Regions from separate parts of the Peteryoungia glycinendophytica genome, predicted to be linked through region 3. Evidence: predicted binding sites of a transcription regulator. Region 3 holds the regulator's gene; each other region holds the start of a gene.
What was found. Region 3 encodes PhoB, which activates phosphate uptake and scavenging genes when phosphate is short. Its sites were predicted from a motif close to TGTCATNNANCTGTCAT; they were not measured.
Positions count from the first base shown of each region.

Region 1: a site for PhoB is predicted at 4,338-4,354, ahead of FJQ55_RS11130 (LTA synthase family protein). Genes of this name have one in related genera too.
Region 2: a site for PhoB is predicted at 5,750-5,766, ahead of FJQ55_RS13245 (DUF47 domain-containing protein). Genes of this name have one in related genera too.

Region 1 is NZ_VFYP01000001.1:2,270,665-2,278,117, forward strand. Features, by position in the region: gene FJQ55_RS11110 (DUF2865 domain-containing protein) at 1-676, shown strand, start outside; gene bluB (5,6-dimethylbenzimidazole synthase) at 686-1,390, opposite strand; cobalamin riboswitch at 1,435-1,626, opposite strand; gene FJQ55_RS11120 (TolB family protein) at 1,664-2,500, opposite strand; gene FJQ55_RS11125 (NAD+ synthase) at 2,531-4,210, opposite strand; gene FJQ55_RS11130 (LTA synthase family protein) at 4,438-6,333, shown strand; gene FJQ55_RS11135 (hypothetical protein) at 6,546-7,439, shown strand.
Region 2 is NZ_VFYP01000001.1:2,705,969-2,713,421, forward strand. Features, by position in the region: gene choV (choline ABC transporter ATP-binding protein) at 1-816, shown strand, start outside; gene FJQ55_RS13220 (HugZ family pyridoxamine 5'-phosphate oxidase) at 868-1,614, shown strand; gene FJQ55_RS13225 (ArsR/SmtB family transcription factor) at 1,727-2,047, shown strand; gene FJQ55_RS23890 (hypothetical protein) at 2,210-2,332, opposite strand; gene aptA (omega-aminotransferase AptA) at 2,486-3,814, shown strand; gene FJQ55_RS13235 (hypothetical protein) at 4,069-4,344, shown strand; gene FJQ55_RS13240 (branched-chain amino acid ABC transporter substrate-binding protein) at 4,514-5,620, shown strand; gene FJQ55_RS13245 (DUF47 domain-containing protein) at 5,791-6,435, shown strand; gene FJQ55_RS13250 (inorganic phosphate transporter) at 6,435-7,439, shown strand.
Region 3 is NZ_VFYP01000001.1:456,509-463,961, reverse strand. Features, by position in the region: gene FJQ55_RS02280 (aspartate aminotransferase family protein) at 1-520, opposite strand, end outside; gene FJQ55_RS02275 (GcrA family cell cycle regulator) at 955-1,491, shown strand; gene phoB (phosphate regulon transcriptional regulator PhoB) at 1,626-2,309, opposite strand; gene phoU (phosphate signaling complex protein PhoU) at 2,338-3,051, opposite strand; gene pstB (phosphate ABC transporter ATP-binding protein PstB) at 3,099-3,884, opposite strand; gene pstA (phosphate ABC transporter permease PstA) at 3,920-5,275, opposite strand; gene pstC (phosphate ABC transporter permease subunit PstC) at 5,272-6,732, opposite strand; gene FJQ55_RS02245 (substrate-binding domain-containing protein) at 6,799-7,453, opposite strand, start outside.

The DNA.
Region 1 (7,453 bases), 1.8 Mb from region 3:
GGCGCTCGCCGAAAACGGCTGCACGGCGGACAGCGCAGGCCCTGCCGAACCCGAGGAACCGGCCCGCATCCCCTATCTCGACACGCTCAAGCAGCCTTACAAGCCGGATCGCACCGGTGAAGCTCTGGCCTCCTTCCGCCCCACGATCGGTGTTCAGCCCTCGGGCGAGGTCCGCACCTTGTGTGTGCGCACCTGTGACGGAGGCTTCTTCCCGATCTCCTCAAGCACCACCGCGCTCAACTTCGCCCGTGACGCGGTTCAATGCCAGCAGATGTGCCCGGGGGTCGAAACCGAGCTCTATTTTCACCCGGCCGCTTCCGGCGAAACCGCAGACATGGTCTCTTCGGCCACGGGTCAGTCCTACCGCGACATGCCGAATGCCTTTGTCTATCGGACCCGAAAGCCCTCGGAAGATCCTCAGTGCCGTTGCGACCTTGCCCGCTACTATCAGAAAATGACACCTCGACCGCCCGTGCCGGACTATCAGTCATCGATCGTAACGGTGAAGCCAGAAAAGGCACCGACGACGCCGGCAGCTCTGCCGGCCGCTGAACGCGAACTCGATGAAGCGGCTCTGCAGGTTCGCCAGGTCGGACCGGTCTTCCTGCCACCTCAGAACGGCGCGATCGACTTGAAAAAGCCTGCCGCATCAGGCCCGCAACCGCTGCAGGAATAGCCGCTGCCTTTAGCCGCCGCCGTCAGAAACTGCGTCTGCCGGCCAGCGTTCTTCAAAAACGAGATCGTCCAGCGACAGCCTTTGACGCCAGCCCTTGATTTCCAGTTCCGGCTTCTCGTAGAGCTGATCGACATATCCGAGACAAAGGTAACCGATGATCTCGACCCGCTTCGGGATGCCAAGGATTTCCTTCACGTCCTGATCGTGAAAGATGCTCACCCACCCGACCCCGACACCCTCGGCGCGGGCGGCAAGCCAGAGGTTCTGGATGGCGCAAACGGTCGAATAGGCGTCCATCCGGGGATTGTGCGTGCGTCCGAGCACGATAGGGCCTGCACGATCGGGATCGCAGGTGATGCAGATATTGAGCGGCGCCTTACGGATACCCTCCAGCTTCAACGAGCGATAGGCCTGCCGGCGCTCTTCCGTGAACATCGCGACCGCCTCTTCATTGGCTCTGGCAAAGGCATGCCAGATTGCCTCGCGCTGCTCGCGGCTGCGGATCAGGAGAAAATTCCACGGCTGCATGAATCCGACCGAAGGGGCGGCATGGGCTGCAGAAAGCAGCCGACGGATCAGGGCATCGGGTAAGGGATCAGGCAGAAACTGGTCGCGCACATCCCGGCGGGTTTCGATGGCGCGGTAGACGGCGGCCCTTTCGCAATCCGAAAAGGCGTCGGCCCGGACGAGGGCCTCGTACGATGAGTCGTGCATCCTGTTGTCTCCAACAATGCGCAACCGCCCGCCGTCCGCGCGGGCTAAGTCTATGGTGTCAGGCCGGTCTTCTGACTTGGCTTCTACCGCATCCGCCGCCTTCCCGGTCTTCTCGACCAGTGGCAGGGCTTCCCCTGGCAAACACGTCCGCCTCACAGCGCTGGGCACGTCCCGGATTCTCACCGGCTTCCCGATTCTCCTGCCATAAGGCAGGCACCTGACCTCGGTCTTTTATCGCATCGCGATGCCCTGCAATAGACACGAAAGCGACAGTCAGGAAATTTCGGAGGAATAGCGCACGAAGGCAAAAGCCGATCCATCGGGTGACCAGTTCGGAACGTTGATCGACCCCTGACCGCCAAAGAATTCGAACAGCGTCTCGACATTTCCACCGTCGGCGTCCATCAGCCGAAGCCGGACCTGCTTGTCGCGCGGATGACCCGCCACGTCGGCGTCGTAGGAAAGGAACAGAACCTTTTTGCCATCCGGCGACGGATGCGGGAACCAGTCGCCATAACCGTCTGCGGTCAGGCGCTGCAGATCGCTGCCATCGGTCCGCATACGCCAAATCTGCATCGTGCCCGTGCGGCTGGAGTTGAAATAGATCCACTGCCCGTCAGGCGAATAGTCGGGACCGTCGTTATGGCCCTCACCATGGGTCAATCGTTTCTCAGGCCCACCCTTGGTCGAGATCGTGTAGATGTCGAAAACGCCGTTCCGGTCGCCGCAATAGGCAAGCTCCTTCCCGTCCGGGGACCAGCCATGCCAGTAGGACGGCATTTTATCGGTCACCTGACGCGGCTCCTCATCTCCATCGCCGAGCAGATAGATGCACGACTTGCCGAAGAGCGTATGGTCGGAAAACGCGATCGACGCGCCATCGGGTGAAATGCCGTGATCATTGTTAAGACGGACGGCAAAGCTAGTATCGATCAGTTCCGGCTCTGGATCGTCATCGTCAAGCGACAAAGCATAGAGAAGCCCATCGCCGTTGATGAGAAGAAACTCGCCGTCACGCGACCAGTTCGGCGCCTCGACGAGATCCTCCGTCTGCCAAACGACCTCGCACTCGCGTGCCGTCATGTCATAGATTTCAACGGAACTGCGCATTGTCGAATTCTCCTGGCCGTCTGGGACCGCTCAGCGATCCCGGAAACGGTTTGTAATCGGATAGCGGCGATCGCGCCCGAAATTCTTCTTGGTGATCTTCACCCCCGGTGCCGACTGACGTCGCTTGTATTCGGCGAGGTACAGCAGATGTTCGACCCGGTGAACGGTTGCGACGTCATGGCCACGCGCGATGATTTCGTCGACACCCAATTCCTTCTCGACAAGGCATTCCAGGATGTCGTCGAGCACCGGATAGGGCGGCAGGGAATCCTGGTCGGTCTGGTTGGGGCGCAGTTCGGCTGATGGCGCCTTGGACAGGATATTGGCCGGAATGACCTCGCCAGACGGGCCGAGAGCGCCCGGCGGCACATGCGCGTTGCGCCATGCCGACAGACCATAGACCTGCATCTTGTATAGGTCCTTGATCGGATTGAAGCCACCATTCATGTCGCCGTAAAGCGTGGCATAACCCACCGACATTTCCGACTTGTTACCCGTCGTCACGACCATCGATCCGAACTTGTTGGAAACGGCCATCAGGATCGTGCCGCGGGTACGGCTCTGCAGATTTTCTTCCGTAATCCCGCTCTCGGTTCCCTCGAACATCTCGGAGAGGCTTGAGAGAAAACCCTCGACCGGATCGGAAATGGGCACAATGTCGTAGTTGCAGCCGAGGGCTTTGGCACAGGCCGCAGCATCGGAGAAGCTTTCTTCGGAGGTATAACGATAGGGCAGCATCAGCGTGCGCACCCGCTCCTCGCCAAGCGCGTCGACGGCAATGGCAGCACAGAGCGCGGAGTCGATCCCCCCCGACAGGCCGAGCACCACACTCTTGAAGCCGTTCTTGTTGACGTAGTCGCGGAAGCCAAGCACGCAGGCCCGGTAGTCGGCCTCCTCGTGCTCGGGAGTGTGAGACATAGGACCGCCGTCACAGCGCCAGCCATTCGCCGTGCGCTTCCAGGTGGTCACCGCAAGCGTCTCTTCGAACTGGCTCATCTGGAAGGCGAGCGACTTGTCCCCGTTGAAGGCGAAGCTCGCGCCGTCGAACACCAGTTCATCCTGCCCGCCCAGTTGATTGGCGAAGATCAGCGGCAGCCCCGTCTCGATCACCTGGCGGAGCGCCACCTGATGGCGGACATCGACCTTGCCGCGATAATAAGGCGAGCCATTGGGCACGAGGAGCAGTTCGGCCCCCGTTTCGGCCAGCGTCTCGCAAACGCCAAGATCGTTCCAGATCTCCTCGCAGATCGGCACGCCGATCCGAACGCCCCGGAAGTTGACCGGACCCGGCATCTCGCCTTCCACGAAAACCCGTTTCTCGTCAAATTCGCCGTAGTTCGGCAGGTCGATCTTGTCGCGGAAGGCCAGGATCTTGCCGCCATCGACGATCGCAACGGAATTGTGCCGTCCCTTTTCACCCTGGCGCGGAAAGCCCACGATGACACCAGGACCGCCGTCGGCGGTATCTGCGGCGAGTGCTTCGACAGCCTGCAAGCAAGCCTTGAGGAACGCAGGTTTCAGCACGAGGTCTTCAGGTGGATAGCCGGAAATGAACAGTTCGGTCAGCAGCAGCAGTTCAGCACCTTGCGCGGCCGCTTCCGCCCGGGCCGCCCGGGCCTTCCCCAGATTGCCGACGACATCGCCGACCGTGGGATTGAATTGCGCAACGGCAATGCGCAGGACGTCAGTCATTTTCAGTTCTTCGCTCATGGTCTCGATTTAACGTTATGCCAGGCGAACATCAACGGCGCTGCGCCGTCGTTGTTCGCACTGTCTGAAAAAACGACGGATTTCCTAGGGGAACACAGAGGCTTATCGCTTGGTTCATGTAGCATTCATGACCGTTATGTGACAGCTATGCGACAGTTTTAATACTCCTACCAGATCCGCCGGAGAAAGACGTGGCCGACAACAGTTCGAAATCGGTAATCGCCAGTATGTTCCCGGCCATCGGCAGATCCGGCGATGCATCGTTCGAGAATGCCAAGGTGCTGCAGGTCGTTCTGCAGGTTCTGACAACGGGCTTGATTGCCTTGCTTACAGTCGTGGCGAGCGAATGGCTTGCTCGTGGCACCTTCGTCGATATCGGCGACTATATGACGTCCACCAGCCGCGCGGGTATGGTCGCAGTCGGCATCGTCTTCTTACTGTTGCTCTTCATGGACGCGCTTGTCGGCCGGGCGCATCAGTCCTCGGTCCTGCTTGTTCCCTTGGCCCTGCTGCCCGCATTCTTCTCCGGCCAGAAGCAACTCTACCTGTCCGACCCGCTCTATCCGAGTGACCTTCTTTTCGGCCGACAGATCATGGAACTGCTGCCTGTGATGGTCGCAGCCCAGCCGCTGACGGCGCTTGCCGTCGCTGCTGCGACAATCGCGATCACCGCCATCCTCGGCATCTTGATCTACAAGAGCCGCAAACTCTTCGTGCGGATCAGCATGCGCTCGCGCATCGCCCGGCTCGCCGTTTCGCTGCCGATCCTGGCTTCCTTTGTCTCGCTGATGGATCCGATGGCCTTCTCGGCGGTCCGGGATCGACTGAACATTGTCCCAATGATGTGGGACCAGAAGGAAAACTATCGCCATAACGGCTTCCTGATGGCTTTTGCCTTCAACGTGCCGATGGCCCGCATCAGCGCGCCGGACGGCTACAGCCAGCCCGCCATTACCGACATCCCGTCTGATCGGGTGCCGGCGTCCTTCTACTCCGGTCGCCAGGCTGATGTGATCGTCGTGATGAGCGAGAGCCTCTGGGATCCCACACGCCTCACCAGCGTACGCTATTCGCAAGACCCGATGCCGACGATCCGGTCGGTGGCATCAGGCAACATGTTCTCCCCCGAATTCGGTGGCATGACCGCCAATGTCGAGTTCGAGGCCCTCACCGGCTTCTCCAACGCCTTCCTGCCCTATGGCAGCATCCCTTACCAGCAGTATATCCGCCGCCCTCTGCCGTCGCTCGCGACCTTCTTTGAATCGAAGGGCTATGTCACGAAGGCATTCCATCCGTTCCAGAGCTGGTTCTGGAACCGTCAGAATGTCTATCAGGCGCTCGGCTTCCAGCAGTTCCGCTCGGAAGAGAACATGCCTGCCATGGACAAGCGCGGCATCTTCGCCTCCGATGACGCGCTGACGCGCTACATCATCAAGGAAGCGGACAATACCGCGCAGCCTTTCTTCTTCTTCGCAGTGACTCTACAGGGTCATGGCCCCTATGAAGAACACCGCTATGTCAAGAACACCGTGGAAGTCGATGCGCCGACGCTGTCCGACGCGCCGACCAAGACACTCGCAACCTATACCCAGGGCGTGAAGGAAGCGGACCAGAGCCTGAAGATGTTGATGGACTGGGCCAAGAAGCGCCAGCGCGAAACCATCATTGTCATGTTCGGCGACCATCTGCCACCGCTCGGCGAAGTCTACACCGAAAGCGGTTACATGCCGAACGTGGTCGCGACCCGGAAGGCTTCGGTTCCGACGATGAAGCGCGAGCATGAAACCCCGCTCGTTGTCTGGTCGTCCAAACGCGGTGTGCAGAAGGACATCGGCTCTGTGAGCCCCTCGCAGCTGCCGCACGTGATCGTGCGTCTCGCCGGCTACCGGCACCCCTATTACACCGGAGTCTTGGGACGCGTGGCGGAACGATACACGGTGGTAGACCGCCACCAGCTGATTGGTCGGAATGCCAAGTCCCAGGCTGACTGGTCCATGGCCGGTGTCGTCGATCCGTTGATCCGCGACTATCGCATGCTACAGCATGATGTCATGTTCGGCGAAGGCTACGGCCTTGGACGTTTCTTCCCCGAACAGGCATTGCGGCTTCAACCGAATAGCTGAGATGCGCAGAACCGTGTCCCGTCAAGAAGTTGCCGGTATCGTCTATTTGAATGCCGCGATATCTTGCGGCATCCCTTAAATTCCGGCATAGACTTTTTTTGTTCAGTCATTTGTTGCGCTTGACAGCATTCCACCTGTCCGCGGCGCTTCTCCTTGACCGGGCAAACGCTTTTGTTAATGCGACAGTCAATAATGTGAAGCAGAGCTGTGCCATGCCGCCAATGACGCGTGCTGAAATCGCGGCCCATCCGCTTTTCCCCTCGATCGAGAAACAGATCGCCAAACATCTGATTGGCATTCACCTGCGCACGCCACGCATGTCGCGCCTCAAGGCGTCGCACCGAAAGTGGCTGATGACGCAGTCACTGTTTGCGCTGGCATTGCGACGGAGGCCTGATGATCCTCTGTCTGGCTTGACTGCAACACGCTTTGTCGAAACCGTCATGAGACTGGGTGCGGCAAGCCGCAACACGGCAACCGGCTATCTCGCCGAACTTGTCGCCTACAAATTTCTTCGGGACGTGCCAGATGTACCGGACAGACGCGTGCGCGTGCTCGAGGCAACCGAACTGAGCCTTGGCGGCATGCGCAGCTGGTTCAATGGACACATGGCCTGCCTTGATCGCATCGATGGCGGCAATCGGGAACAGATGTCGATCGACCATGAAGCAATCTTCGTCATCGCCCAACCCCTCGCCGCTGACATGCTGGTCGACGATCCCCTCTGGCGGGATCCGCCGGATTCGATCGGCCATTTCCTGTGGTCGGACCTCGGCGGCATGATCCTGCACGATCTGATCGCCCGCCTCGACCAGGTCGATCGCGAAGCACCTCGTGTCCTCGCCGGTCCGGTTACGCTGGCAGAACTGAGCGAGATCTATCAGGTCTCCGCGACCAATCTGAAGCGCATGTTCAAGAAGGCGGAGACGGACGGACTCCTGGGTTGGGAACACCCTCGCCGCCGCGGCAGTCTCTGGCTGAGCCAGGGATTCCTTGACGATTACTTCACGTGGCAGTCTGCCAAGTTTGCAGCACTGGAACTTGCGTACCACCAGGCCTGCCTTGAGCTTGGGCTGAATGCCACGAAAGACGTGGTCGCCGCCTGATGGGAAGCGCAATC
Region 2 (7,453 bases), 2.2 Mb from region 3:
CTTGCGCCCGTGGTGCGCGGCAATGTCGGCGTCAAGACGGATGCCGGCTTCGTCGATCCCTACAAGGCCTCGGCCAACGTTTTGCGCGACCTGCGCATGCATACGGTGTCCATGGTTTTCCAGCAGTTCGGCCTGCTCCCCTGGCGCACGGTCGCCGAAAATGTCGGTTTCGGTCTCGAACTCGCCGGCGTGCCGGATGCCGAGCGCGAGAAGACAGTGGCCACCCAGCTTGAGCTGGTCAACCTGTCGAAATGGGCCGATCGCAAGGTGCAGGAACTGTCAGGCGGCATGCAGCAACGCGTCGGCCTTGCCCGTGCCTTTGCCACCGGCGCGCCGATCCTGTTGATGGACGAACCCTTCTCGGCGCTCGACCCGCTGATCCGCACCCGTTTGCAGGACGAATTGCTGGAGTTCCAGGCGCGCCTGAAGAAGACGATCCTCTTCGTCAGCCATGACCTCGACGAGGCCTTCCGCATCGGCAACCGCATCGCCATCATGGAAGGCGGGCGTATCATCCAGTGCGGCACGCCGCAGGAGATCGTGCAGAACCCCACCAACCAGTATGTCGCTGACTTTGTGCAGAACATGAACCCGATCAACATGCTGACGGCGGCCGACGTGATGCGCGACGGCGTAACCGGCGAACAGGGTCAAGTGACCGGCACGACGGCCCCGCGCACCCCGCTGGTCGACGTGCTCGATGCGCTGGCACGGCAACCCGGCACGATCGGCGTCGTTGACAATGGCGTCGTCATCGGCACCATCAACGCCCAGGATGTGGTGAGTGGCCTGACCAAACACCGTCGCAAGGCCTGACGCCCGGCCTGACATCCGCAAGACCAAGGGGCGGATGCCGGAGACGAGGACATGAACGACAAACCGAAGGTGATTCGTGACACCGACGACGATGCGCGCCGTCAGGCGCGCATTTTGCTGCGCGGCGCGCGCTTTGCCGCAATCGGGGTTATCGACCCGGAAACGGGTTTCCCGTCGGTCAGCCGCGTATTGCTCGGCACCGATATCGATGGCGCCGCCGTCATCCTGGTTTCCAACCTGTCGGCCCATACCACGGCACTGCTCGCCGATCCCCGTGCCTCGCTGCTCACAGGGGAACCGGCCAAGGGCGATCCGCTCGCCCATCCACGACTGACGCTGCAATGCCTGGCCGAAAGCGTCGAACGCGACAGTTCATCACACACCCGCCTGCGCTTCCGCTTTCTCGCCCGCCATCCAAAATCGCAGCTCTATATCGACTTTCCCGATTTCCGCTTTTTCCGCCTTGTTCCTGAACGGGCAAGCCTGAACGGGGGCTTCGGGCGCGCCTATCATTTGGGCAAAGAGGACTTTCTGATCCCGATTCCCACTGACAATTTTTGGGAGGATCAGCAGAGCCTCATACGAGATTTAGGGGTACGAGACCCAGACCTGGCGAGCCGGATTGCCACCAAAATTCATCACGGCCCCAGCGGAGACTGGGCTGTTTGTGGGATTGATTCGCATGGATTAGACATTAATTTCAAAGACATGCTGATTAGGCACGAATTTGTGACGCCCGTCACAGAAAAATCCAAACTCGAATTAGAGTTACCTAAATCAGAATACGCAGTACCTTAAATTTAGGCATATACAATTTTGTTGTGATCGATAAACTTGACGGCATATCTAAGGCACGGATTTTTTACGACTGCCCCTCCCCCAAGGCGCTCGACCAAGGAAAGTTGAACCGATGAAAACCAAAGCTTTGTCTGAACAATCAACCGTTGCTGCCGGCTTGCTGTCCGCCATGGCAAACCCGAAGCGTCTGATGATCCTCTGCAGCCTTGTTGAGGGTGAAGTCCCGGTTGGCGTTCTGGCGGCCCAGGTGGGCCTGAGCCAGTCGGCTCTGTCCCAGCACCTGTCCAAGCTGCGCGCGCAGAAGCTGGTGAAGACCCGCCGCGACGCCCAGACCATCTACTACTCCTCGACGTCTGAATCGGTCATCAAGATCCTTTCGACGCTGGAAAGCATCTACTGCGCACCCGTCGCGGCGAGCAAAACTGCCGCCTGATGACAGCGCTGCCAAAGCCCGCCCAATGGCCTTGGGAGGAGCCACACCTGATCTCTCGACGATCGGTGCGGTACCGTTAGGCTGTGCCACGGCAACACGACATCTGATCTTCAGAAGCCCCGGCCGCGACAGCGCCGGGGTTTTCTCATTGATGCCGAATGATCAGATCATCACGTCGCCTCCCGAGGCGCTGTCATCAAGAGCGGGGCTTTCCTGCTGCGGCTCTGCGCCCTCATCGCCGAAGACGCCCGGATCCTCCTCGTCAACGTCGGCTTCATCAAGCAAACTGCCTGATCCATGACCTTTGTTGATGCGGCCCGCGGTGGCTTGACCATGCTTCTCGCCCTGCTAACGTGACGGCGCAAACGACAGCCGCGGCGACAGAGCCGATGGCCGGGAGAATGGCCGCCCGCGACCGAAAGGGCCATGGAGAACACGATGTCGAACCGCCTCAATTCCACGCCGAACGACCTGCGCGCCTTCTGGATGCCGTTCACCGCGAACCGCCAGTACAAGAAGGAGCCGCGCCTCTTCGTCGGCGCCAAGGACATGCACTATACCACCCATGACGGCCGCCAGGTGCTCGACGGCACCGCAGGCCTCTGGTGTGTCAACGCCGGCCACTGCCGCCCGAAGATCACCGAAGCGATTCGCGAACAGGCCGGCGAACTCGATTATGCGCCGGCCTTCCAGCTCGGCCATCCCAAGGCTTTTGAACTGGCGAACCGCCTGATCGATCTCGCGCCCGACAACATGGCGCACGTGCTCTACACCAATTCCGGTTCGGAATCGGTCGAGACGGCGCTCAAGGTGGCGCTCGCCTATCAGCGCGTGAAGGGGCAAGGGTCGCGCACCCGCCTGATCGGTCGCGAGCGCGGCTATCACGGCGTCAATTTCGGCGGCATCTCCGTTGGCGGCATCGTCTCCAACCGTAAGATGTTCGGCACGCTGCTCACCGGCGTCGACCACATGCCGCACACTCACCTGCCGGCCCAGAATGCCTTCACCAAGGGCATGCCCGAGCACGGCGGCGATCTCGCCGACGAGCTGGAACGTATCGTCACGCTGCATGACGCCTCGACCATTGCCGCCGTCATCGTCGAGCCGGTCTCCGGCTCCACCGGCGTGCTGATCCCGCCGAAGGGCTATCTGCAGCGTCTGCGCGAGATCTGCACCAAACACGGCATCCTGTTGATCTTCGATGAAGTCATCACCGGTTTCGGCCGCCTCGGCGCGCCCTTCGCCGCACAATATTTCGACGTGAAGCCGGATATCATGGTCACCGCCAAGGGCCTGACCAATGGGGTTATCCCGATGGGGGCAGTCTTCGTGACGGCCGAAATTCATGACGCCTTCATGGCCGGACCCGAGCACATGATCGAGTTCTTCCACGGCTATACCTACTCGGGGAACCCGATCGCCTCGGCCGCAGCCCTCGGGACGCTCGACACCTACAAGGAAGAGGGCTTGCTCACCCGCGCCGCCGAGATTGCGCCTTACTGGGAAGAGAAGCTGCACTCTCTACGCGATTGCCCGAATGTGATCGACATCCGAAACCTCGGCCTGATCGGCGCGATCGAGCTGAAACCGATCGACGGCGAACCGACCAAGCGCGCCTTCAACGCCTTCCTCAACGCCTATAATGACGGCCTCTTGATCCGCACCACCGGCGACATCATCGCGCTGTCGCCGCCGCTGATCATCTCGCACGCTGAGATCGACGAACTCTTCGACAAGCTGCGCAAGGTGCTGATGAACAACATCTGAGCCTCGTCTCGGTTGATCCCGGAAGAAGCGGCCCACGTGGCCGCTTTTTTCATGCCTTGCCCAAAGCTTGCGGCCTCGGTTCCGCCCAGCTTGTTCCGGCCGCCCCCTTCCCTTATTGTTGAGAGAATCGCACGTTCGATCCCGACGCAGATGACCGCGAGGGCCCGACCGACGACTTTAGCAGCCCCGGCCGTCTCCGCCTCCGACATCAGGTCCGGGGCGATCTGACCGGGTCAGGTCCCGGGAGGAAATCCGTGGTCGACCTCTTCAAGCGTTTGTTCGGCAAAGACACTTCATCCACGACCGTACCGGCGGATGCTGGCGAACCCATGCCCCAGCCGACGCCTCAAAACCGCGTCGACGAAGCGCGACTCGCCGCCCGCCGCGCCCAGATCAGCAATGATCTGTTCGAACTGCAGCAGATCGCCATGGCCGAGCTGGCGCTGCGCAAGGAGCAGGACGCCGCCGCCGCCAAGGCAGGCTTCGAGGCCGACGAAAAGGACACGACCGGCCGCGTTCTGATCGTCTGAGGCGAACTTGCGCTGTTTCCCGCAGAAACCTGTGGTGTGACATCGCACCCCTTTGGTCGGGCTTTTGCCGCTTCCCGAATTTGTCTAAAGACGAGCCGGGGAGCAACAAAAGAACCCTCATGGCGTTGAAGCTGACACAGATCGGTCGCGCCGACCCAAGGAGACGGACATGAAATTTCAATATCTCGCCAGTGCGGCCCTCGCCGCCCTGATTGCCACCGCACCTGCAGCCCGTGCCGAAATTGTGCTCGGTCTGATGGCGCCGCTCACCGGCCCGCTGGCCGCCGTCGGCGCCCAGGTCAAGAACGGCGCCGAAACGGCTGTTGAGGAAATCAACAAGAAGGGCGGCGTCAACGGCGAACAGCTGAGCTTGAAGATCGCCGACGATGCCGCCGAACCCAAGCAGGGCGTGTCGGCTGCCAACCAGCTCGTCGGTGAAGGCGTGCGTTTCGTCGTCGGCCCCGTCACCTCGGGTGTCGCCGTCCCGGCCTCAAGCGTTCTCGCCGAAAACGGCGTGCTGATGGTCACCCCGACCGCGACCGCACCGGATCTGACTGCCCGTGGGCTGACCACGGTGTTGCGCACCTGCGGCCGCGACGACCAGCAGGCCGATGTCGCTGCTAAGTTTGTGCTGTCAGCCTACAAGGACAAGAAGATCGCCATCCTCGACGACAAGGGCCAGTACGGCAAGGGTCTGGCGGATGCCTTCAAGGCAGCGCTCAATGCCGGCGGCGTGACCGAAGTCTTCAAGGATTCGCTGACCGCGGGCGAAAAGGACTTTGGCGCCCTCGTGACGCGTCTGAAGTCGGAAGGCGTCGAAGTCATCTATTTCGGCGGCTACCACCCGGAAGCCGGCCTGCTCGTGCGCCAGATGCAGGATTCCGGCCTGAAGGCCCAGCTGATCGCCGGTGACGGTCTGTCGAACAATGAATATGTGACGATCGGTGGCGACGCTGCCGAAGGCACGATCTTCACCAACGCCGCCGATGCGCTGAAGAACGAAGACAGCAAGGCCGCCGTCGCCGCCCTGCAGGCGAAGAACATCCCCGCCGAAGCCTTCACCCTCAACGCCTATGCCGCGGTCGAAGTGATCGCCGCCGGCATCGCCAAGGCCGGCAGCGCCGAAGATGCCGAAGCGGTCGCGACAGCCCTGAAGGACGGCTCGGAAATCCCGACCGCCATCGGCAAGCTGACCTATGGTGAAACCGGCGACCTTACCTCCCAGAGCTTCGCCGTCTACAAGTGGGAAGGCGGCAAGACGGTTTCGGCCGAATAAGGCACGAGCACCGAAAACGACGAAGGCGGCCGGCAACGGTCGCCTTTTTTTGTCGGTCATCCCCAGGGAATGCGAAAAAACCCGCATGTCCGGCACGCCGGACGGTTTCCTTTGCCGGTCCGGCCTTTTATGACAGCCGCATGACATTTCCGTGAAAGGGTCCGGAACCCATGCTCAGCCTGTTTCGTAAAATGCTCCCGCGCGAAGACCGCTTCTTCGACATGTTCGCTGCCCATGCAAAGAAGGTGGTCGGCGCCGCCGAGGCGCTGAGCGCACTGCTTGATGGCAAGGATGTGGAGACCAATTGCGCGCTTATCGTCACGCTGGAAGACCAGGCGGACAACATCACGCGTGATGTTCTCCAGGCCGTGCGCCGCAGCTTCATCACGCCCTTTGACCGGGGCGACATCAAGGATCTCATCCAGTCGATGGACGATGCGATCGACATGATGCACAAGACGGTGAAGACGGTTCGCCTGTACGAGCAGACCGAATTCGACCCACGCATGCAGGAAATGGGTCGCGCTGTTGTCGAAGCAGCGCGGCTCATCGCCGAAGCCATCCCGCTGCTCGACAAGATCGGCCAGAACCACCAGCGCCTGACACAGATTGCCGAGGAGGTGACGCGCGTAGAGGGCCGCTCGGATGAACTGCACGACCAGGGCCTGAAGGCGCTCTACCGCATTCATCGCGACAGCGGCAACGCCATGGCCTATCTCATCGGGACCGAAATCTACGGCGAACTGGAGAAAGTTCTCGACCGTTTCGAGGACGTCGCCAACGAAATCAGCGGCATCGTGATCGAGAACGTCTGATGGAAGCGACGCTGGCCTTCCCGCTGCTGGTCGCCCTGATCGGCGTTGCGCTCTTCTTCGACTTTCTGAACGGTCTGCACGATGCTGCAAACTCGATCGCAACAATCGTCTCGACGCGGGTGCTCAAGCCGCAATACGCGGTGGTCTGGGCGGCCTTCTTCAATTTCATCGCCTTTATGTTCTTCGGATTGCATGTCGCCGAAACGCTCGGCAAGGGCATCATCGACCCCGCCATCGTCTCGCCGGCCGTGATCTTCGCGGCCCTGATGGGCGCGATCATCTGGAACATCGTCACCTGGATCTTCGGCATACCGTCTTCCTCCTCGCATGCCCTCGTCGGCGGCCTGGTCGGTGCGGGTCTGGCGAAGGTCGGCTTCAGTGCAATCGTCTTTTCGGGCCTGTCGAAGACGGTGCTCGCGATCTTCCTGTCCCCGATGATCGGGTTTTTGCTTGCACTCGTTCTGGTGCTGATCGTCTCCTGGGTTTTCGTGCGACAGACACCCTTCGCAGTCGATAATACCTTCCGCATTCTGCAGTTCATCTCGGCCTCGCTGTATTCTCTCGGACATGGCGGCAACGACGCGCAAAAGACCATGGGCATCATCGCCGTCCTGCTATTCAGTCAGGGTTATCTCGGTCCGGAATTCCACGTGCCCTTCTGGGTGGTCATTTCCTGTCAGTCGGCCATGGCGATCGGCACCCTCTTCGGTGGCTGGCGCATCGTGCACACCATGGGGTCGAAGATCACAAGGCTCAACCCGATGCAGGGCTTCTGCGCCGAGACCGGCGGAGCGATCACCCTCTTTGCCGCCACCTGGCTCGGCATCCCGGTCTCGACGACCCACACCATCACCGGCGCCATCGTCGGTGTGGGGGCAGCGCGCCGCGCAACGGCGGTTCGCTGGGGCCTCGCCGGCAACATCGTCATCGCCTGGATCGTCACGCTGCCCGCCGCAGCCCTGATCTCCGCCACGTTTTATCTGCTGACGGATCTGTTCGGCTGAGTGCTTTGCGCAAG
Region 3 (7,453 bases):
TGATGGCGGCCTTGACGGCATCGAGATCACCGAAGGGAACCTGGTCGAAGCCGGGCGCCTTGGGACCGAAACCTTCGAGATACTTTTCCTGACCGCCGGCAGCGATCGTCGCGATGGTGCGGCCATGAAAGGCGCCTTCCATCGTGATGATGTGGAACTTCTCCGGATGGCCTTTGGCAAAATGATAACGGCGCGCCGTCTTGATTGCACATTCCAGCGCTTCGGCACCCGAATTGGTGAAGAAGACGCGGTCGGCGAAGGTGACATCCGTCAGGCGCTTGGCCAACTTCTCCTGACCCGGCACCTCATAGAGGTTCGACAGGTGCCAGACCTTGTCGGCCTGATCCTTCAGCGCGCCTACCACATGCGGGTTGCCATGGCCAACCGAGGTCACGGCGACGCCGGCGGCAAAATCGAGATAGCGCTCGCCGGTCTCGGTGATCAGCCAGACGCCCTCGCCTCGCTCGAAACGCAGCGGCGCCCGATTGTAGGTCTGATAGAGCGGCGTAGCGTCTGCCATGGCGATTGCATTCCTTCTTGATCCCGCAGTGGGTACGGGGGTCGAGCCCCGCGGGCTCGAGACAATTAAAAATGCCGCCTTGCGGCGGCGAGGGCACTATCTTCATTTAACCCTGCAATGTCAACGAAACTTGGCGAAACTTGGGTCCGCGGGGGAAAACGGATCCGAACCGCGCGCGAGTCCCGGGCGCAGATTCCACCTGTTGCATACTTGACTCACTCGGGAAGCAAGTTGGGGAAAACCGGAAAATCGATTCCAGATGATTCCTGCGACTCTTGTCACAGAGTCAGCCTGCCTCTAGGTTAAATTTCATTAAGAGATTGCATGCGGCGGAAGTGATCACCGACAGTTACGAGGCGGTTTTGTTTCGAATTCGTTCGAAGCAACGGTGACGGATTCTGCCATGACACACGCGAGCGGCGGAGAAGTATGGCATGAATTGGACTGATGAGCGGGTCGAAAAACTGAAGCGTCTCTGGGCCGAAGGCCTGAGCGCAAGTCAGATCGCAGCGCAACTGGGTGGCGTGAGCCGAAACGCCGTCATCGGCAAAGTACACCGGCTGAACCTGCCGGGCCGGGCCAAGGCCGGCGGCAGTTCCTCTGCGGCGCGTCCTGCCAAGCGCGCCACACAGACGCAACGCCCGACGACCTTCCAGGCCCGTCCGGCCGCCAATGCCACCACCCGCACCGTTGCCCGGGCTTCCGGCGCCACCCTGCTGAAAGAAGAAGTCGAAGTCGACGCTTTCCACGAAGTCGAGGTCAGCCGTCCGCTGAACGTCGTTGTTCCGATCTCGCGCCGTCTGGCGCTGACGGAACTGACGGAACGCACTTGCAAGTGGCCGATCGGCGATCCGATGAAGGACGACTTCCACTTCTGCGGCTGCGAAATCAACGACGCATCGCCTTACTGCACTTATCACGCAAAGCTGGCCTATCAGCCGGTGAGCGACCGCCGCAAGGCCGCTCGCTAAGCGATCGAAAGAACATCAGATGATGTAGACGGGTCCTTCGGGGCCCGTTTCTTTTGAACCGCAGGTTAAAACAAAAAGGGCCGCGACGGACAATCCTCCGTGCGGCCTCGGTTGGTTGGCAAGTGCTCGAAGCCTCAGGCTTCCATCGAATAGCCCGCACCGCGAACGGTCCGGATCACATCCTGCATGTTGGAGAAATTCAGCGCCTTGCGCAGGCGCCCGACATGCACGTCGACCGTGCGCTCGTCGACATAGATGTCGTGACCCCACACGCCGTCGAGCAGCTGCGAACGCGAGAAAACGCGGCCGGGCGAGGTCATCAGGAATTCGAGAAGCCGGAACTCGGTCGGGCCGAGGCGCACTTCGCGGCTCTTGCGGTGCACGCGATGCGTCTCGCGGTCGAGCTCGATGTCGCCGCAGCGGAGCACACTCGACAGAACCTCGGGCTTGGCACGACGGAGCATCGCCTTGACCCGGGCCATCAGTTCCGGCGTCGAGAAGGGCTTGACGACATAGTCGTCGGCCCCCGTCGCCAGTCCGCGCACTCGCTCGCTCTCCTCGCCTCGCGCGGTCAGCATGATGATCGGCAGGCGCTCGGTCTCCGGTCGCACGCGCAGGCGCCGGCAGAGCTCGATGCCCGAGACGCCCGGGAGCATCCAGTCGAGGATCAGCAGGTCCGGTACCCGTTCCTGCAGACGGATCTCGGCCTCGTCGCCGCGCAGGATCGTTTCGACCTCATATCCTTCCGACTCCAGATTATAGCGCAGGAGGACGCTCAGCGCCTCCTCGTCTTCCACCACGGCAATCTTCGGCTGCATCAGACCATCACCTCGCTGTGGCCAAGGCTCATTCGGTGATCGCACCGACGGAAGACGTCAGGTCTTCCTTCGGGCGCTCGCCTTCCGGCGGCGCACCTGTTGTCATGTAGTAGATGGTCTCCGCGATGTTGGTCGCGTGGTCGCCGATGCGCTCGATGTTCTTGGCGCAGAAGAGAAGATGCGTGCAGCTGGTGATGTTACGCGGATCTTCCATCATGTAGGTCAGAAGCTCACGGAACAGCGAGGTGTAGATCGCATCGATCTCTTCGTCCCGGTCGCGGATCGACTTCGCCTTCTCGGCGGAGCGGGTCGTGTAGACGTCGAGCACTTCCTTGAGCTGGGCGAGTGCCAGATCGGAGAGATGCTCAAGGCCGCGGGCGAGCTTGCGCGGAACGCCCGTCGCCTGGATGGCGACAACGCGCTTGGAGTTGCTCTTGCCGAGATCGCCGACGCGCTCCAGATCGGCGGCAATGCGAAGGGCACCGATGATTTCGCGAAGGTCCGAAGCGACCGGCTGGCGCTTGGCGATGGTCACCACAGCCTTTTCGCCGATTTCTTTTTCCATCGCGTCCATGACGACGTCGTCAGAGATGACCTTCTGGGCGAGTGCTGCGTCGGAATTGACCAACGAACGCACGCTTTCAGCGACCATCTGCTCCGCCAGACCGCCCATCTCGGAAATGCGGCGCATCAGGAATTTCAGTTCCTCGTCGAAGGCCGAATAGATGTGTGAGGAAGCCATAACCTAGATCCTTGATGTTGAAGTGAGCCCGATGTGACCGAGTGACCTCAGCCGAAGCGGCCCATGATGTAGTCTTGCGTGCGCTGATCGTCCGGGTTGGTGAACATCTTGTCCGTGTCGTTCTCTTCGACGAGCTCGCCCAGATGGAACATGGCCGTACGCTGGGAGACGCGGGCGGCCTGCTGCATCGAGTGGGTGACGATGACGATCGTGTAGTTCTCGCGCAGTTCGTGGATCAGTTCCTCGACCTTTGCGGTTGCGATCGGGTCAAGCGCCGAGCAGGGCTCGTCCATCAGGATGACTTCCGGGCTGACGGCAACGGCGCGAGCGATGCACAGGCGCTGCTGCTGACCGCCGGACAGACCGGTACCGGCCGCATCCAGGCGATCCTTGACTTCGTTCCAGAGGCCGGCCTTCTGCAGGGCGGTCGAAACGATCTCGTCGAGGTCGGCCTTGTTCTTGGCGAGGCCGTGGATGCGCGGGCCGTAGGCGACGTTCTCATAGATCGACTTCGGGAACGGGTTCGGCTTCTGGAAGACCATGCCGACCTTGGCGCGCAACTGCACCGGATCGACCTTGGCGTCGTAGATGTTCTCCGCATCGATCAGGATGTTGCCCTCGACGCGGCAGCTGGCGATCGTATCGTTCATCCGGTTGATGCAGCGCAGGAAGGTCGACTTGCCGCAGCCCGACGGACCGATGAAGGCGGTCACCGAGCGCGGACGGATCTCGATGTTCACGTCGCGCAGGGCCTGCTTCTCGCCGTAGTAAACCTGCACGTCGCGTGCGGTGATCTTGGATTCAGTCATGATTGGCGCTTTCGTCGTCGTCATCTTTGTCGAGAGATTGTTCATCATCATACACCCCCTTACCAACGGCGCTCAAAGCGGCGACGAAGAATGATTGCAACCAGGTTCATCAGGATCAGGAAGACCAGCAGGACGATGATGGCGCCGGAGGCACGCTCCACGAAGGCCGGGTCACCGCGCTGGGTCCAGTTGTAGACCTGCACCGGCAGCGCCGAGGCGGGCTGGAAGAAACCGTCCGGCGGGCCGGCGGGGAATTCCTTGACGAAGGCGACCATGCCGATCAGGAGCAGCGGTGCGGTCTCGCCCAGCGCACGGGCCAGACCGATGATCGCACCGGTGAGGATGCCCGGCATGGCGAGCGGCAGGACGTGGTGGAAGATCGACTGCATCTTCGAGGCGCCGACACCGAGGGCGGCGTCGCGGATCGAAGGCGGCACGGCCTTCAACGCCGAACGGGTGGCAATGATGATGGTCGGCAGGGTCATCAGGGTCAGAACCAAGCCGCCGACGATCGGCGCCGACTGGGGCAGCCCGACGAAGTTGATCAGCACGGCGAGGCCCAGAATACCGAAGACGATGGAGGGAACGGCCGCCAGATTGGCGATGTTCACCTCGATGAGGTCGGTGAACCAGTTCTGCGGCGCGAACTCTTCCAGATAGATGGACGTGGCGACGCCGATCGGCAGCGAAAGCACCAAGACGATCAGCATCATGTAGGCGGAGCCGATGATGGCGATACCGAGGCCGGCGGCTTCAGGACGGGTGTCCGAGGCATCTGCCGAGGTGAAGAAGGACCAGTTAAACTTGGTCACCAGAATGCCGGCTTCCTTCAGCTTGTCGGCCAGCACCAGCTGCTCGGGCGAAACATTGCGGTCGAGCTTGGCACTCTCCATCGTCACGCGGCCCTTGTAGTAGCCGTCGATGCGACCGGCAGCCAGGAGGTCGAACGAGACCGTCTTGCCGATGACGGAGGGGTCGGCCAGCACGTAGTTGCGGAGGTTGGCAGGCCCATCCTTGGAGATCAGTTCGCCTACAGCTTTGGGAGTCAAACCCTCTGAGGCCAGGCCCTTGGCGGCTATTGCGTCACCCAGAGCCTTCTGAATCAGCGGCGCGTAACCAAAGGTCGAGACCTTGGCGATGGCAGCGCGATCTCCGGTACCGGACGGATCGAGCTTGGCCGGATCCAGATAGACGTCGATGGTGATGTAGGTCTGCTGGAAGGAGGACAGGCCGTTCGACAGGATCGAGGCGAGAAGGCCGACGAGCGCGATGATGCCGAAGGCGACGGCGGCCTTGCCGAGCAGGCGGAAACGCGCTTCAGCGGCATTGCGCTTGCGGGTCCGTTCGTCGAGGCTCAAAAGAGACTTGGCCTGCCCCTTTGCTGCGGGGGCTCCGAATGCGGTGAGGTCGGTCATTCGTACTGCTCCCGGTACTTACGGACAATGTAGAGGGCGATCACGTTCAGGAGGAGCGTGATGACGAAAAGGGTGAGGCCGAGCGCGAAGGCAACCAGGGTCTCGGGGCTTGCAAATTCGGTATCCCCAGTCAGCTGGCTGACGATCTTGACCGTCACCGTCGTCATCGCCTCGAAAGGATTGAGATCGAGCTTCGCCGAGGCCCCTGCCCCGAGCACGACGATCATGGTCTCGCCGATCGCGCGGCTGGCGGCGAGCAGGACGGCGCCGACAATGCCCGGAAGAGCGGCCGGCAGGACGACCTGCTTGATCGTCTCCGACTGGGTGGAACCCAGTGCATAAGAACCGTCACGCAGCGCCTGGGGAACGGCATTGATGATGTCGTCCGACAGCGAGGAGACGAAGGGGATGATCATCACGCCCATCACGAGGCCAGCCGTCAGAACGGACGAGGACGAACTTCCGAGGCCGAGCGGCTGGGCCAGCCAGTCGCGCAGGAAAGGGCCGACCGTAACGAGTGCGAAGAGACCGTAGACGATGGTCGGGATACCGGCCAGCATTTCGATCGCCGGCTTGACGATGCTGCGGGTCTTCGGGCCGGCATATTCCGACAGGAACACCGCGATCATCAGGCCGATCGGAACGGCGATGATCAGCGAGATCAGCGAGACGTAGAAGGTGCCCCATAGCAGCGGCAGGATACCGAGGTCGGATCCACCGCGGAACTGCGGGTTCCAGACGGTCGAGAAGAAGAAGTCCTGGGCCGGATAGATGGTGAAGAAGACATAGGTTTCGACGACCAGCGAACCGACGATGCCAACCGTGGTCATGATCGCCACGAGCGAGGAGATCATCAAGATCGCCTTGACGAAGCTCTCGCTGATGTTGCGCGCCCGAAGTTCGGGATCGATGCGGATATAGGCGAGCGGCAGCGCGCCAATCGCAAGCGCCAAGACCGCGATGGTCATCAGGAGCTGGCTGAAATCGATGTCCGCGCGGTATGCCTTGGCGGCCTCGAAAACCTCGGCCGGGACATCGGCACCGAGCGCAATGCCAGCACCGGCAAGGCGGCTGCGAATGTTGTCGGCGTCGAGAGCCTTGATGTCGACATCGGCACCCGCCTTCGCATCGGCTTCGCGCAGAACAGCAAGACCATCACCAATGCGGCGGACATCCGCCATCACGAGACTGTGCGCGCCGCCTTCCGGCACGGAGGCGTCCGTGATCATGCCACTGATCCGGCCATCGATGATCGGATGCTGCAGGGTCAGCCAGAGCATCAGCAGGATCAGCGCCGGGACGGCGGTAATCAGGGCGACCGTCTGACCGTAGAAACCGGGAAGAGAATGCAGCTTTCTGCCGCGTTCGGCCGAGAGGGACATCGCCCGTCGGCGCCCCAGCGCGTAACCGATCGCCGCAAGGGCCAATACGCCCAGGATGATGATACTCACGTCCATTTTGCCCCGCCATGCTCCTGGAAACGGAAACCGGCGGCACTTGAGTGCCGCCGGTCAACTCGAGACTTAGTTCAGCGGCGCCATCGGCGTGCGAGCCTTGACGGCTGCCTGCGTCTTGGCCAGTTCCGGATCCGAAACCAGACCATAAGCGGCGAGCGGGCCGTTCGGGCCGGCGATTTCGTCAGAAACGAAGAACTCTACGTATTCCTGGAGACCCGGGATAACGTCGAGGTGGGCGTTCTTGACGTAGAAGTAGAGCGGACGAGAAACCGGGTATTCGCCCTTGGCGATGGTTTCAACGGACGGGACGACGCCTTCCATGGTGGCAACACGCAGCTTGTCGGTGTTGTTCTGGTAGAAGGACAGGCCGAAGACGCCGATGGCGTTCTTGTTGGCGGCGATACGGGCGAGCGTTTCCGGATAGTCACCGTCGATGTCAACCGATACGCCGTCGGTGCGCAGGACGTTGCACGCCTTCTTCGCCGCATCCTTGTCACCGCCGTTGGAAGCGAGAATGGCTTCCATCGTGCCGTCCTTTTCGCAGCCGGCTTCGATGACCTTCACGTCGAAGACTTCGCGGGTGCCGTGCTTGGTGCCCGGGATGAAGGCGAGGATCGGCTGAGCCGGCAGGTCGGCGCGGATCTCGTTCCAGTTCTTGTACGGGTTGTCGACCAGCTTGCCGTCCTTGACGACCTGAGCTGCAAGAGCGCTGTGCCAGTCG